2 regions of the Gilliamella sp. genome follow, and region 1 is predicted to be linked to the other one. Evidence: riboswitches for the same ligand, from Rfam matches in the RefSeq annotation. Region 1 holds a riboswitch; the other holds the start of a gene.
What was found. Region 1 has a riboswitch for thiamine pyrophosphate ahead of thiM (hydroxyethylthiazole kinase). Riboswitches for the same ligand answer to the same signal wherever they lie in the genome.
Positions count from the first base shown of each region.

Region 2: it holds a riboswitch for thiamine pyrophosphate, as region 1 does, so the genes downstream of both, thiB (thiamine ABC transporter substrate binding subunit) here and thiM (hydroxyethylthiazole kinase) in region 1, are expected to answer to the same signal.

Region 1 is NZ_JAGGHR010000020.1:3,732-12,151, reverse strand. It holds gene rpe (ribulose-phosphate 3-epimerase) at 1-547, shown strand, start outside; gene J6569_RS07465 (phosphoglycolate phosphatase) at 540-1,235, shown strand; gene trpS (tryptophan--tRNA ligase) at 1,259-2,254, shown strand; gene trkA (Trk system potassium transporter TrkA) at 2,363-3,724, shown strand; TPP riboswitch at 3,762-3,863, shown strand; gene thiM (hydroxyethylthiazole kinase) at 3,927-4,712, shown strand; gene thiE (thiamine phosphate synthase) at 4,725-5,366, shown strand; gene thiD (bifunctional hydroxymethylpyrimidine kinase/phosphomethylpyrimidine kinase) at 5,378-6,172, shown strand; gene J6569_RS07435 (STY0301 family protein) at 6,239-6,697, opposite strand; gene J6569_RS07430 (heavy-metal-associated domain-containing protein) at 6,877-7,077, opposite strand; gene J6569_RS07425 (hypothetical protein) at 7,200-8,135, shown strand.
Region 2 is NZ_JAGGHR010000023.1:17,352-25,771, reverse strand. It holds gene rraB (ribonuclease E inhibitor RraB) at 47-442, opposite strand; gene J6569_RS07960 (PHP domain-containing protein) at 513-1,346, shown strand; gene J6569_RS07955 (L-threonylcarbamoyladenylate synthase) at 1,456-2,076, shown strand; gene rluB (23S rRNA pseudouridine(2605) synthase RluB) at 2,157-3,161, shown strand; gene J6569_RS07945 (hypothetical protein) at 3,430-4,818, shown strand; gene J6569_RS07940 (hypothetical protein) at 5,316-6,251, shown strand; TPP riboswitch at 6,476-6,584, shown strand; gene thiB (thiamine ABC transporter substrate binding subunit) at 6,625-7,620, shown strand; gene thiP (thiamine/thiamine pyrophosphate ABC transporter permease) at 7,635-8,420, shown strand, end outside.

The DNA.
Region 1 (8,420 bases):
TAATCTCACAATGGGAGCAATGTTTTGTAAAGCTTTACGAAACTATGGTATTAAGGCTCCCATTGATGTGCATTTGATGGTATCACCTGTTGAAGAGATAATTACCTCATTTGCCAAAGCTGGGGCAACCAATATATCTATTCATCCGGAAGCTACTGTCCATTTGGATCGTTCATTACAGTTAATTAAAGATCATGGCTGCACAGCTGGTATTGTATTTAATCCAACTACACCGCTTGATTATTTAGATTACGTCATGGATAAAATTGATATTATTTTATTAATGAGTGTTAACCCAGGTTTTGGAGGTCAATCTTTTATACCTTCAACAATTAAGAAATTACAACAAGCTAAACAGCGCATTATTGAATCTGGACGCAATATTCGTTTAGAAATTGATGGCGGTGTAAAAATTGACAATATTGCCGAAATAGCTAGAGCTGGTGCCGATATGTTTGTTGCTGGTTCAGCTATATTTAGCCAACCCGATTATAAAACAGTTATTGACGCCATGCGTAAAGAATTAGCAGGAGTTGAACATGAATAAACTAGAAAATATTCAAGCAGTAGCTTTTGATTTAGATGGTACATTAGTTGACAGCGTACCAGGACTAGCATTAGCAACACAAAATATGTTAGCAGACTTGAATCTACCTACAATCAGCAACGAGAAAATCAAAAACTTTGTAGGCAATGGTATTGATATTATGCTAGAACGAGTATTCAAAGCAATTGAAGTCGATCCATCAACAGAACTATTTGCCAAAGCTAAAGATCTATTTAATCAACACTATGATAAAGTCATCGATGCAGAAACAAAACTATTTCCCAATGTTAAAGAGACCTTAAAAGTACTTCACGATAATAATTATCCACTAGCATTAGTAACCAATAAACCGGCACAGTTTTTGCCTGCTTTGCTGACTTCTTTAGGTATAAAAGAGTACTTTTCATTAGTGCTTGGTGGAGGGGATGTGATCAAATTAAAACCACACCCAGCCCCTTTATACCAAGTAATGGCTAAATTTGGATTATTCTGTGATCAGTTACTTTTTGTTGGTGATTCAAAAAATGATATTACTGCAGCCCAAAATGCTAACTGCCCAACTGTTGCATTAAGCTATGGTTATAACTATGGCATATCGATTGCCACTAGCAACCCTGATTTCTTATTTGACGATTTTAAAGACATATTAACATTATTACCTCAGCCAAAAGCTAAGGCAAAAAAATAATTAGCATAGATTAGGAATAAATTATGAGCAAACCGATTGTATTTAGTGGCGCTCAGCCATCAGGAGAACTAACACTTGGCAACTACTTAGGTGCTTTAAAAAATTGGGTGGCTCTGCAAGGCGAATATGATTGCATTTATTGTATCGTCAATCAACATGCAATTACCGTACGCCAAGATCCGAACAAATTACGTAAAGCCACATTAGACACACTCGCTCTATATTTAGCTTGTGGTATTGATCCGCAAAAAAGTACCATTTTTGTACAATCACAAGTGCCTGCGCATGCAGAACTCGGCTGGGCATTAAACTGTTACACCTACTTTGGTGAACTTAGCCGTATGACTCAATTTAAAGATAAATCATCTCGTCATTCTGAAAACATCAATGCGGGATTGTTTGATTACCCAGTACTGATGGCTGCGGATATTTTGCTCTATCAAGCAAACTTAGTACCAGTAGGTGACGACCAAAAACAACATCTTGAACTATCACGCGACATTGCTATGCGATTTAATGCGCTTTACGGTGACATATTTACTATTCCTGAGCCCTTTATTTCGAAAGTGGGTGCTCGCGTCATGTCACTACAAGAGCCCACTAAAAAAATGTCTAAATCAGACGAAAATCGCAATAACGTAATTGGTTTACTCGAAAATCCAAAAGATATCGAGAAAAAAATAAAACGTGCAATGACCGATTCAGATGAGCCACCTGTGGTACGTTACGATCTAAAAAATAAAGCTGGTGTTTCAAACCTACTTGACATTTTAACTGGCGTGACAGGTAAGCCTATCAGCGAACTTGAAAAAGAGTTCGAAGGCAAAATGTATGGCCACCTTAAAACCGAAGTAGCAACACAAGTCATTGATATGCTAACTACACTTCAAGCGAAGTATCATCAGTATCGAGATGATGAAAGTTATCTAATTTCAATAATGCAGGAAGGGGCAGAAAAAGCACGCTCAAAAGCCGAACCAACTTTGAAAAAAGTTTATGATGCAATCGGTTTTGTATAATTGAAAAATTAATAACTGATTGTTACTAAAAATAAAACAGTATGCAATGGCTTTAATATACAAGGAAAATGGGTAACACTTAAAGCCATTTAAATATACAGGTTAGTTATGAAGATTATTATTCTTGGTGCAGGACAAACAGGTAGTGCGCTTGCTGAATATCTTGTTACTGAAAAACAAAATGATGTCACGGTGATTGATGAAAATTATGATAAATTACAATCACTACAAGAACGTTTTGATTTACAGGTGATTTGCGGAAAATCATCATACCCACAAGTTTTAGAAAGTGCTGGTGCTGAATCAGCTGATATGCTTGTTGCTGTAACTAACTCTGATGAAGTCAACATGATGGCCTGCCAAATTGGGCATGTCATGTTCAATATTCCACAAAAAGTTGCACGCATTAGATCACCTGAATACAATAACGAAAACTACCCTCTTTTCAATAAAGATTGTATTAATATCAATCATATCATTGCTCCAGAAAACCTTATCACCAACCATATTAGTCAATTAGTACAATATCCTGGTTCGTTACAATTTGCATCTTTTTACGACAATCGTGTCTGTTTGGTTGCCGTTACCGCTTATTATGGCGGTGCTTTAGTAGGTAGTGAATTATCAGAACTCAAAGAACATTTACCACATGTTGAAGCTCGAGTAGTAGCTATTTACCGTAAAAACCGTTTTATCCGACCGCTTGGTTCAACACTTATAGAAGCGGGCGATATGGTCTACTTTATAACTCCCCCCGTTAATATCAAAGCGGTGACCAGTGAGTTACAAAGGTTAGAAAAACCATATAAACGAATAATTATCAGTGGCGGTGGTGGTGTCGCTGTCGCTCTAGCAAAACGTTTAGAAAATAATTATCAAGTCAAATTAATTGAGCGAAATGCCGAACGAGCCGAATTAATTGCCGAGCAACTTGTTAATACAACAGTATTACATGGGGAATCATCGGATCAAGAATTGCTCTCACAAGAACAAGTTGAACTTACTGATCTATTTATCGCTGTTACCAGTGATGATGAATCCAACATCATGTCCTCTATGTTAGCCAAAAGAATGGGAGCGAAAAAAGTAATTGTATTAATTCAACGCCAAGCCTACCTTGAACTAATTAATGATAGTGTGATTGATATTGCGATTTCCCCACAACACGCCACAATATCTGAGCTATTAAGCCATGTTAGACAAACTGGGGTTGTTAAAGTTGTTTCATTAAGACAAGGAGAATCCGAAATTGTCGAAATTATTGCCAATGGTAATGGTGAAACATCAAGACTGGTTGGCAAAAATATTAATGGCCTAAAACTCCCATCGGGTGCAACCATTGGAGCTGTAGTGCGTGGAGAAGATGTTATTATCGTTAATACTGATTTAACCATTGAAGACAATGATCATCTAATCATCTTCTTACCAGATAGAAAAGCAATTACTGATATTGAAAGATTATTACAATAGCTTGTTAAAAACAGATAATCAGTTCATAATAAAAAATCATTTTGACTCGGGGTGTTTTTTGTCTAAACAAAAAACTGAGATTTCACCCGTTGAACCTGATCTGGATTATACCAGCGTAGGGAAGTCTAAGCCATAAAAGCCTTAAATTGGCAAATTCTTCCCGACATTTATAAATTAATAAATCAGTAAGAAAGGAAGAAATATGTCAGTAGCCAAATCATTCCAAATTACCCAAACCGCTCCTTTTATCAATCATATAAAACAACACCGCCCACTAGTGCATTGCATTACTAATGATGTAGTACAAAACTTTACCGCCAATGTACTACTTGCTATTGGTGCATCTCCAGCAATGGTGATTGCAGAACAAGAAGTTGCTGAATTTGTCAATATTGCCGATAGCTTACTGATTAATATTGGCACTATTCACAGCAACACAGCCCAAAGTATGCTATTAGCGGCCGCCAAGGCACAGCAGACACAAACCCCATGGGTACTCGATCCTGTTGCTGTAGGAGCAGCACTTAATTATCGAACTGAAATTGCACATCAATTATTATCATTTAATCCCGCAGTAATACGAGGTAATGCTTCAGAAATATTAGCACTAAATGGTCAAAAATCTTTCTCAAAAGGCCCCGACGGTCAAGACACAACTCAATCAGCTTTAAACGCTGCCCAAGAGCTTGCGCAAAAATATCAAACTATTGTCGCAATGACGGGCGATGTTGACTACATAACTAACGGAAACAGCACATATAGTATAACTGGAGGTGATATTGCTTTAACAAAAGTAACAGGTACAGGATGTTCATTATCTGCAATGGTAGCGGCTTTCATAGCTAATTCGCCTGACCCATTATCAGCCACTGCCTGTGCATGTTTTATGATGAAAAAAGCTGGTGAGCTAGCTAATAAACAACAAGGATTAGGAACTTTCTCGATATCACTATTAGATCAACTCTCAACATTTAACCCATCGCTTTAATAAGAAAATCAGATGAAAAAACGACTGGATTTAACCCTCTATTTAGTCCTTGATCCATTATTATGCGGTGGCATTAATGGCATGGTAAACACCACAAAGATTGCTGTTTCAAATGGTGTGACTGCAATACAGTTAAGATCTGAACGTGAGTTTAGCGGTAAAGATTGGTATTACGCCGCATTAGCATTAAAAGAAACACTAAAAGGCACGCCTGTACCACTATTTATAAATGACCATGTAGATATTGCTTTAGCGGTTGATGCCGATGGTGTCCATATTGGGCAAAGTGATTTGCCTGTTGATGTAGCTCGACAACTTATCGGCAAAGATAAATGGTTAGGCCTTTCGGTAACTAACCAACAACAACTTGAAGCAGTTCCTTGGCAGCAGGTTAATTATATTGGCATAGGCCCTATCTTTCCAACCACAACCAAAAAAAATGCAACGGTAGCAATAGGAACTGAACAATTAACTGAATTAGTCAAACTAAAACAGTGCCCAGCTGTTGCCATTGGTGGTATTGATGAAAGCAATGTAACTAGCATTATTCAAACGGGCATTGACGGCGTTGCTGTAGTTTCGGCTATTTGTGGCAAAAAAGATATTCAACAAGCAACATTATCGCTTATCAACAAAATCAAACAAGCTAAATAGGAAATACGATCATGACAACAATTGCATTAACCATTGCAGGATCTGATCCTAGCGGTGGTGCAGGTATTCAAGCCGATTTAAAAACCTTTTCTGCACTTGGTGCGTATGGTATGTCAGTTATCACCGCCCTAACAGCACAAAGCACCCAAGGGGTTGATGCGGTATTAGCTATATCGCCCGAATTTATTGAAGCCCAATTTAATACACTTTATCAAGATATTCAAATTGATAGCGTAAAAATGGGTATGCTAATGAATAAAGAAATAGTCACAACCATTCACCACCTACTTAAAACAAACCCTATTCCTACTATCGTGTTAGATACTGTAATGGTTGCTAAAGGTGGACATCCCCTTTTAAAGTCTGATGCCGTAACAGCTATTCGTGAGCTTTTATTACCCTTAGCCACAATTATTACTCCCAATCTACCAGAAGCAGCAGCGCTACTCGATTGTGATGAAGCTAAAACCGAAGATGAAATGCAAAAACAAGGGCATGAATTACTCAAGTTAGGCTGTAAAGCGGTATTAATGAAAGGTGGACACTTACCAAGCAAAGAAAGCCCTGATTATTTGATCACACACAATAATATAATAAGAATGACCTTTCCACGCATCCAAACTAAAAATACTCACGGAACGGGGTGCACATTATCAGCAGCTATTGCAGCATTATTACCTAAAAATAATTTAGAAGAAGCAATCGCCCAAGCAAAAAATTATCTACAAGGCGCAATTAGCCATGCCGATGATTTAAATATAGGGAAAGGAATTGGACCAACGCATCATTTTTACCGCTGGTGGTAATTGTTCAAAATATTAATGGGATTTACGTTACTAACTATTGCATATAACAACAAATCCCATACGCAACTAATGCAGATCTTTTGCTTCACTCGTACTACAACTGAGCGTTCCTCGCTTTCCTTGCTCGTCTTCAAAATAATCAGCCCAACAACTTTTCATTGATAAATCAATTTGTTTTATCAACTCAACTCTAGTTCCATTATAAGAACAACTAACATAATAAGGTTCAACATCTGTCTTATAATTAACTTCCCATATTAACTCATGTTTCTTACCGTCAACCGTTCCTTTTGCTGGTTTTAAAGCCGCCATTCTAGAAGGCTTATCGTGATAAACAATCATACTAAAAAAGGATGCCTCCTTACTATTTATATCATTAGAAACTTCCCACCCATCAGGCATATTTACAACTTCTTCTTTAATATTAAATTTTTGTGGACAATCAATCTGATAAGCATTAACAAAAAAAACTGCACCACACCAAGCCATAATAGCCACAGTAACACTCAATATTTTACCTTTCATAATATATCCTTATAACAATAGCCTATTAATAAACAGATAAAAGCATTCTAGCATTCCCCAAAATATGCCAATACCTTAAACAAAGTTTTATTAGTTCTGTTTTAATTTGAAATTTCAACAAATTAAAATAGAAAAGATGCTTCAAAATAGCCTAGTGCCGTCAAATATAGATGTAGTTATTACACAATCCTAACAAACTCATAACCAGCCTCATTAACAGCAGTAATCGCAGCTTCTTGCGAAATAGAACTATTTTCGATATCAACCTCGTGTTTGGTTAAATCAACGGTCACTTTTGCATTTGGATCAATATCATTAATTGCTTTTGTTATTGCTTTAACACAGTGTTGACAACTCATATTATCGACGATTAATTTCATACATCCTCACTATTTACGGGTTAATAGTAAAAAAAATTCATATAAAAACCTAAAATTACCACAAATTTACCTACAATATGATAGCATCATATTCCTTTTTAATATTTATAATAAATTTTATAGTGAAGAAAATAAAATACAGTTTACTACTAGCCTGTAGCCTAACACTTGTTGGTTGTTTTGAGCCTAGCTCTATTGAGCGTTGGATTGACAACCCTACCAATAACGAAATCAAAGTCACTATTGATGGAAATGAGCTAACCATTCCAGCAAAATCAGGTATTAATTATACCTTTAAATATGGCAAACATACCTTATCGTATAACAATGAAGACTTCAATTTTGTTGCAAAACCAGCTCAATATTTTTCAGAATCAGGCTTTATTAACCCAACACAAAGCAACTATTTTATACACACTCTCATTTATTCAGAATCTGATTTGGGTGAAGGAGAATATGAAAAAATTCTAAAAAAAGACAAAGAGTTCAATAATATTGAAGTCATTATTGACGGTGATGAAATGGAAGTTGAGCTTCCCCTAAAATTAATCAACGATGTATTTATCGAAAAAATTGATAATTATTGGAATTATTCTTATGATGAGCCATTTCCTGAAAAAGTCACCCAAAAATCAGATAAAAGCCAACCACATTACGAACGACTTAGAAAAATATATCGTGAAAGTGATTTTATTGATTTTTTAAAAGAAAATATTAATTGGAAAGAAGTTAGTTTCCATTATCGTCCTAAAAAATTCAGCGAAATAGAACAATATGTTATTCCTGATATTGATTTAAATAGCATAAAGTGTAAAGAAGGTCGCCAATATCTAGAAGGTCTTTTAAATGATTGGAATCATCTTCTTACCTTAAAAGGTAGTGATTTCACAAAACCATACAATGAGTTAGTATCAGAAGATGCAATAGATAAAGACTACGAAACAGAAAGCCTGTGTACAAAAGAAAACGATCCAGAGCAAACTTATAGCAAAGCATTAAGACAATTTACTGATGCTATCCAAAATACTCGCAATGCAAACTTTTATGTAATTAAATAGTATTGAGTGTTACTTTGACAAATAGAGACTACTTAGTAGCCTTTTTTGTTTTTAATTAAAAAGCCTATAAATAAAAACCACAAAAAATCAACAACTTTAATAACAAATTTTTTACTAGTAATAGCGTGGATTTTATGCGGTGGCTTCGGGCGTTTGGGCTTTTAGTGATCAAAATAGCTACAATCACCACATCAAATTTAGGGAATTAAAGCAAATTTCCTGACAACCTACACTTAGCCAGCTTGGTTAATAGTAAAAAAAATTCATATAAAAACTTAAAACCAC
Region 2 (8,420 bases), on a different contig from region 1:
CGTTTATCGGATAAGAATAAAGCCTAAGAAAGGGAGTTGATGATATTTAATGAAGTGTCTCCATTAGCTCCATTTCGTCAAAATCGTCATCATTCCCATCTTCAAAATAAGTGCCCCAACCATCATAATTGACGTCAAATTGAGTAGTAAGTGTGATGATTTCTGCAATTTGTGCATTTATTAGTTCGGCATTGAGTGGGCTTTCGGTAACAATATCAAAAGCGATAATAACATTGCCTGCATCGTCAATATCTTCATCGGGATCGGTTGCTTCATAGCCTAATTTATAGGCTTCTACTGCCACTTTTTCTAATTTATCAAAATGTTGTGATGAAATGTGATGCTCAATGATATAAAGTGCATGAGGATCGCTACCATCTTCTAATAGTTCCTCAATAATTGCGCTAGTATCTTGTTGAGCAAGGCGAATTTGATCTTTCATAATATACCTTTTAGTGGTCATGCAAATTGTGTGGTATATTACACGTTTCAAAATAATTTTCGAGAAAAAAATGATCGTTGATTTACATTCACATACTACGGCATCGGATGGTCTTTTAACACCTAGCGATCTTGTCAAAAGAGCTGTGGATAACCAAATTGCTATTTTGGCTATTACCGATCATGACACCGTTAAAGGTTTACCTGAAGCTCAAAAAACGATTGCTAACGAAAATTTACCTATTAAATTAGCTTGTGGTGTTGAAATATCAACTTCTTGGAAAAACAACGAAATCCATATTGTTGGGTTAAATATTGATATTGCACATCCTGAGTTAACAGCACTGCTATCATCACAAGAACAAGGAAGAATCGATCGAGCGTTGGCTATAAGCCATAAATTAGCTAAAGTTAGTATTGAAAACGCTTATCAACAAGCACAACAATTTGCAAAAGGAGACATTGTTTCGCGTGCTCATTTTGCAAGATTTTTAGTTGCTAACGGCTATGTTAAAGACATTAAACGCGCCTTTAAAACGTACTTAGGAAAAGGTGGTTATGCTTATGTACCTGCAACATGGTGTAGTATTTCAGATGCAGTTAATGCCATTCATGCGGCAAGAGGGCAAGCAGTACTTGCACATCCAAGTCGCTATGATCTAACTTTAACTAAATTGAAATTATTAATAAGTGAGTTTAAATCTAGTGGTGGTGATGCAATTGAAGTTTCACAAAGCAGGCAAACGCAAGATGATTTACAAAAATTAGCTAAATTAGCCAATGAATTTGAACTATTGGCATCACAAGGATCGGATTTTCATGGTGTTGACACCTATTTAGATTTAGGAAAAACAACCCCACTACCCGGTAGTGTTACACCAATTTGGCATAATTGGAAACTCTAAATAAATCTGGATTAAAATCGATTTATATTCGTGCTTCACTATAAGGTTAACGATATAAAATTTAATCATGCAAATCAGATTAACAATAATATTGATATAGAAGAAAATTATGAGTCAAACTTTTTATATTCATCCAGATAATCCGCAAACTCGATTATTAAATCAAGTTGTCAACATATTAAATGATGGTGGTGTTATAGCTTTTCCGACCGATTCAGGATATTCACTGGGTTGTTTACTAGACAATAAATCGGGTGTTGATCGAATTTGTCAAATTCGTCAACTTGATAAAAATCACAATTTTACCTTGATGTGCCGTGATCTTTCTGAACTATCTAGTTATGCTTTTGTAGATAACACAACTTTTCGGTTACTAAAAAATAATACCCCAGGTAAATATGTTTTTATTTTACAGGCAAGTAAAGAAGTACCTCGTCGATTGATGAATGAAAAACGCAAAACAATTGGACTAAGAATTCCTGATAATAAAATTGATTTAGCGTTGCTCGAATTATTAGGGCAGCCATTAATGACTGCGACATTAATTTTACCTAATGATGACCAAGCGCAATCCGATCCCGACGAAATAGAAGATAAAATAGGTTATCAGCTTGATGCGATTGTGCACGGTGGTTATATAGGTCAACAACCTACCAGCGTAATTGACTTGACTAATGACTATCCAACAATTATTCGTAAAGGAAGTGGAGACACTAAGCCATTCGAATAAATGTTCATTTTTTATTGTCAATATATCGACAATATAGTTAATAGAAAATTGATACCTGAGAAGGTAACAGCGAGGATTTTATGAAAAATAGCAAATTAGCATTCCCACAACTTGGCAAAAAGACAAATAGCGTTAAAGCAAAGGAAAAGCAACTCTACGAAAAACCAAAAAACTCAAGAGTACCAGCTATTACACGCAAAACATCGGCACATGATAATACTGAAAAACTCCAAAAAGTATTAGCTAATTTAGGTAATGGATCACGCCGAGAGATTGAAGCAATGATTGTGGACGGTAAAATCAGTGTAGATGGAAAAATTGCCACATTAGGCGATCGGGTTGATGTTAATGCCAATCCGAAAATTCGTATCAATGGTCATTTAGTTCAGCTAAGAAGTAAAGAAAAAGAAGTTTGCCGAGTACTAGCTTATTATAAACCAGAAGGTGAAATTTGTTCACGGAATGATCCTCAAGGACGTGCGACGGTTTTTGAGCGTTTACCTAGATTAAAAAATGCTCGTTGGGTGAACATTGGCAGACTTGATATCAATACATCGGGCTTATTATTATTCACAACTGATGGTGAATTAGCTAATCGATTAATGCATCCACGGCATGAGATTGAGCGTGAATATGCAGTGCGAGTATTTGGTAATGTGGCTGATCAACAAATTAACCAACTTTGTAAAGGGGTGCAACTAGAAGATGGCCCAGCCTCATTTCAATCAATTAAAGCACAAGGTGGTGATGGAATTAACCAATGGTTTAATGTAGTTATAACAGAAGGCCGTAATCGGGAAGTTCGTAGAATGTGGGAAGCTATTGATGTGCAAGTTAGTCGATTGCTACGCATTCGCTATGGCAATATCACTTTACCCAAAGGATTATCACGCGGAACTTGGATAGAACTTGGTATTGACTCAGTCAATTATTTACGTGAACTAGTCGGTTTGCCACCTGAATCTAAAAGCTTCACCACAAGCTCTTCTTCTGACAAAAGAATAGTAAGACCAAAACGAGTCAAACTTAATCAACAGACTAAAACAACACGGCAAAGAGTAACTCAAAAAGCAACTCGAAAATAACCTTTATCCTGCCCTTAAATAGCTAAACTATTTAAGGGCAGGATAAAGTATAATTCACACCTTTCCTATTTCAAATAAACTGACTTGTCACCCAATAATAATGAGTAACTAGTTAATCAATTTTTAGCAAAAAAAGTTAATAAATTAGAACTAATTTATAATAGACTCACCAACTAGCTTATTAATCAAGCTATATTTAAACAGTTTTCATCTTAATAACAAGATGAACAAGCAAAAAAATAAACTAAAATGAATTGAAAGGAAAATTATGCGTATAATTATAGCTGTTTTTTTTATGTTCTTATTAGCCGCTTGTCATACACGTACAGCAGAAGAAGCTTATAAAGAAGGAAAATATTTAGAAAGCATCAACTTATTGGCGGATAGTATTGAGGATAAGGGTACTGCAAAATTAGGTCAAAAAGACGTACAACGACTACAAAATATCGTCAATAACGTTATGCAACATTATGAAACAACTTTATCAAATGCCAATAATCAGGATTATGCCAAACGAATAGAATGCTACCAAAATTTATTAGCAATGAAACTGCGATTAAGTGATCGCTTTTATAGCCAAGAAATCAGTTTTTTTGATAATAAATATGATTTTACTAAATTACAAGAGAGTATCGCAAAAGAGTACTATGACTATGGTAATTCAATCACAGGAACCGATAGTAAAAGTTATAGAATAAAAGCCGATTTATACAAAAAAGGATTTGAGCAATACAACTATAAAAACATTGAAAGTTTGTATAACAATGCAAATAAAAAATATATGCAACTTGCTGCTAAAGATTATTATGACCAAGGAAAAATGTTAGCACAGCAAGGTAATTATAAAGCTGCTGCGGATGCATTTAATAATGCCTCGGAAGTATATCAGCCTCTTGGCAAGTACAAAGATAGTGACAAACTTTCTATTGAGAATGATAGAAAACACTGTACTCAACAAGCAGAAAATGCTTATGAACAAGCACAACAATTAGCCAGAACAGCAACACGTCGTTATCAATTTCGAGAAGTTGCCCAATATTACGCTTCAGCTGCTTCGGCTTATCGCCAATACGGAGCGTTTCGCGATGCAGATTTCCAAGCAGATAAATATAAAAGAGAAGGGAAAATAAAAGTTTATTATAATTCTTCAGAATTAAAATCTTATGTAACAGATCTATTAAGTAAAGACTTTATAGAATTTGTTATCTACCAACCAGGACAAGCAGATGTCACGATCCGTGTAACGACAAATGTTGAATTTTCTGATCTTGGTAAATCAGTTAACAATGAAACCAAAACCGAAAAAATATTTGATAAATTTATTGAATTCGCTGACGAAAACGGTAATAAAAAGCAAGTTAAAACCTATAAAGATCAGCAGTTTAATTTACAAACTGTGACTCACAGCAATAAATTAACCTTAACCACTGAAATTGAGGCTCATGGAATCTATAGTTACAGTAAATCATTTAACATTGTACAAACGTCAGCAAAACATGATTATATCTACTCTGGCAATGTGCCATCAAATTTACATAATTACAGTAAAGGAACATTGCAAACCAAAGATAGCTTGCTTCGAGCGGCAAAAGAACAGCAATTAACAGAATTAAAAGTATATATTGAAGATATGGTTCGGGATTTATCATATCTATAATTACTATAAATGTCATAACTAAAATTTAACTAAATAAAGACTACTTACTCATTGGTGCTCATTTTTATAAATGAGTGTCCAATGAGTAAATTGAATGTTTTTATTTATTTGCGGAGTTGCTTTAATTCGTCTAATATAAAGAAGTACGGGATGGATTAGATCATATCTAGTCAAAAATTAAAAATGTGTTTGTTTGGGGCAGCGTTGGTTAGTAAACACTGTTTTCGGCTAAATGAAACTTGAATCCTTGTTGATGCATGATTTCTCGCAATGTTTATAGTATTAATTACTGTAAACAACACTAGAAATTCCTACAATTAAAAGGTTGCTATATCAGTACTAAATTTCATCTAAAATAAAACGACGTTTGGTTTATCAGAACATCAACTCCATACTTTTTCAATTCAATTATTGAAGTGATAGCTAAAATAGTTGTTTTATCAAATTCATGATAAAATATGGTTTCTTTTAAAAACTTTACAAAAAAAATTAATGCGATGAAAAAAATAAAATATTCTTTGTTGCTAGTTTGCAGCGTAACATTGGTCGGTTGTTTTGGTTCAGATACCACTTCGTCTAGCTCTGTTGATCGTATGATTGATAATCCAACACCAAATGAAATAAAAGTGATTATTGATGGAAATGAATTAAACATTCCAGCAAAATCAAGTGTGAATTATACATTTGAATACGGTAAGCATACACTGTCTTACGGTAATCAATCATTAAATTTTATAGCTAAACCTTCAACAACTAATAGTTCAGGATTAATTAATCCTACTCAAAGTAATTATTATTTATTAACAACTTTCTATACAACTTCAAATGTGAGTGATGAAACTTACGATAAGTTGATAGCTAAATATTTAAATTCAGTTCCAGTAATTATTAAAGGTGAACAGCAAGAGCTTGAACTACCAGTTAAAGTTATTAATGATGTTTTTATTGAGCGTCAAAAAGATTTTTGGGATTATTCAGTAGATGAACCTTATCCAGATGAAGTAACTTTACGAGGGAAAGGGCAATTTCAATCTCGAAAAATCAAATTATTCCGAGAAGATGGCTTTATTGAAGCTTTAAAAGCAGAAGGGCTTAATGAAAAAGTTGATTTTATAAATGAACATCCTAAATTTTCTGAGCTTAAAAAATATACTATACCAAATATTCAGCTAGATGCTATTACTTGTAAGAAAGGTCGCGAATTTGTTGAAACGCAGTTAAATGATTGGAATAAGCTTTTTACTCTGACAGGTAAAGATTTGGCATTGTTATACAAACAGTTAACATCGTCTGAAACTTTTCACACGAAACATGCCATCATAACAGAATGTACGAAAGCAGGAGATTCAAATCAAAGTTATCAGTTCGCTACAAGAGAACTTGAGGAGGCATTCGATGAAACTAATCAACTTAATTTTTTTATTACTCAATAAACTAATTCAAATAAAGGTAAACGTTTAACCAAATCGGTAATAGTTACATCTTCTTTATAATATAAGCGCCATATCTTTCGTCAGTGATAAGGCGTTAGTTTTGTTTTCATGTATATTCTTTATAGCCATTTTTTAAAGCTTCATAAATAAAGTGAGTTGTTCCTACATTAAATTTTTATCACTTCTGATGTTTACAATCTTCATACTAACCTCTAAACTAATTGATGTTCTCAACGGGGTGCCCCAAAGGGCTGAGAATGTTAGATAGGATAACATAACCCGCCGAACCTGAACTGGATCATGCCAGCGGAGGGATTTGAGTTATTGCACTTGCTCAAACCTTTTGTCTTTTATTTGCTATTTTGGAGGCAAAATGTTTTGTAAAAAATTGTTATTATCTTTGGTATTTTCGATACCTTTTATTGTAAATGCTGCCAACGTAAAACCAACCTTAACTGTTTATAGTTATAATTCCTTTATTTCAGAATGGGGACCAGGAAAAGCAATTGAGAAAGGGTTTGAAGCACAATGTAACTGTGAACTTGAGATTGTTACATTAGGCGATGGAGTAGCGGTTTTAAATCGAATGCGACTTGAAGGTGATAGAACTAATGCCGATGTAATTTTAGGATTAGATAACAATCTTTTAGAACAGGCAAAACAAGCCAAAATAGTTATACCTCATCAAATCAATAAACCAGATAATTTAAATACCAACTGGTGGGATAGTGATTTTATGCCTTATGATTTTGGTTATTTCGCTTTTATTTATGATCAACAAAAAATCAGTAATCCACCACACAGCATGCATGAGTTAGTAGATAATAAAGTCAACTGGAAAATTATCTATCAAGACCCACGAACCAGTACTCCTGGGTTAGGTTTATTATTTTGGGTGAAAAATATATATGGTGATGATGCCGCATCTGCATGGCAGAAAATAGCAAAAAATACTGTGACAGTGACCAAAGGCTGGGGTGAAGCTTATGGCCTATTTTTAAAAGGCGAAGCTGATTTTGTGCTTAGTTATAGCACTTCGCCAGTTGCACATATTATGAATGATAATGATCATCGTTATGCTGCTGCTATTTTTGACGAAGGGCATTATCGCCAAGTCGAAGTTGCGGGTATTACTAAGTATAGTCAGCATCCCGAATTGGCACGTGCTTTTTTACAATATTTATTAACGCCTGATGTACAACGTCAATTTGCTGAAAAAAATTTCATGTATCCGATTATTAATATAACGTTGCCTGAAGCTTTTCAGCAAATTAAACCAGTCAATAAAGCACTCGAGTTTGATGCTAAGCAAGTTAAAAATAATCAAAAGAGGTGGGTGCGTGAATGGAAATCCACCATTAGTAAATAGTTTTATTCAGTATAATGTTGAAATTAAGAACGTTAATCCCTGGCATTAGTGCTGCAAGCTTGATTTTAGTTGTATTAGGTTCAGCACTATTTGCGCTTTGTTTAGTTGCTTTTGAGTCTAATAATTTAACTGTCTATTTTGATAGTTATTTATTACATGTTATTTGGATAACAATATTTCAAGCAACGTTATCAACATTGCTATCTGTGTTATTGGCAATATTGATGGCTAAAGCCCTATCGATAGTCAATTTTTGGGGTAAAAATCTATTGCTACGCATTATGCCTATCACGTTTATATTTCCTACGTTGGTTGTGGTAACGGGGTTATTATCTGTTTATGGGCAACATGGTTTATTAGCGTCGTTTTGTCATTATTTAGGTTTGCCTTTTGTGATATCCATTTATGGTTTAAAAGGTATTTTATTGGCACATATATTTCTTAATTTCCCTTATGCTTGTTGCTTGTTTTATCAAACCTTAAATAGTGTACCAGTCGAACACAAACAATTAGCTGCTCAATTGAATTTTTCGAGTTTTACTTATTTTAAATTGGTGGAATGGCCACTATTGCGTCGACAATTGCTACCTATGGCATCGCTCATCTTTATGCTTTGTTTTTCTAGCTTTGCTATTGTATTGGCACTTGGAGGAGGGCCTAAATATACCACACTTGAAGTTGCTATTTATCAATCTATCCGTGAATTTGATTTGATTCAAGCCGTGCTTTTAGCGTGTTTGCAGTTGCTTTGTTGTGTTTTTTTTATGGGATTAATGCAAAAGTTTAATTATAGCTATAAA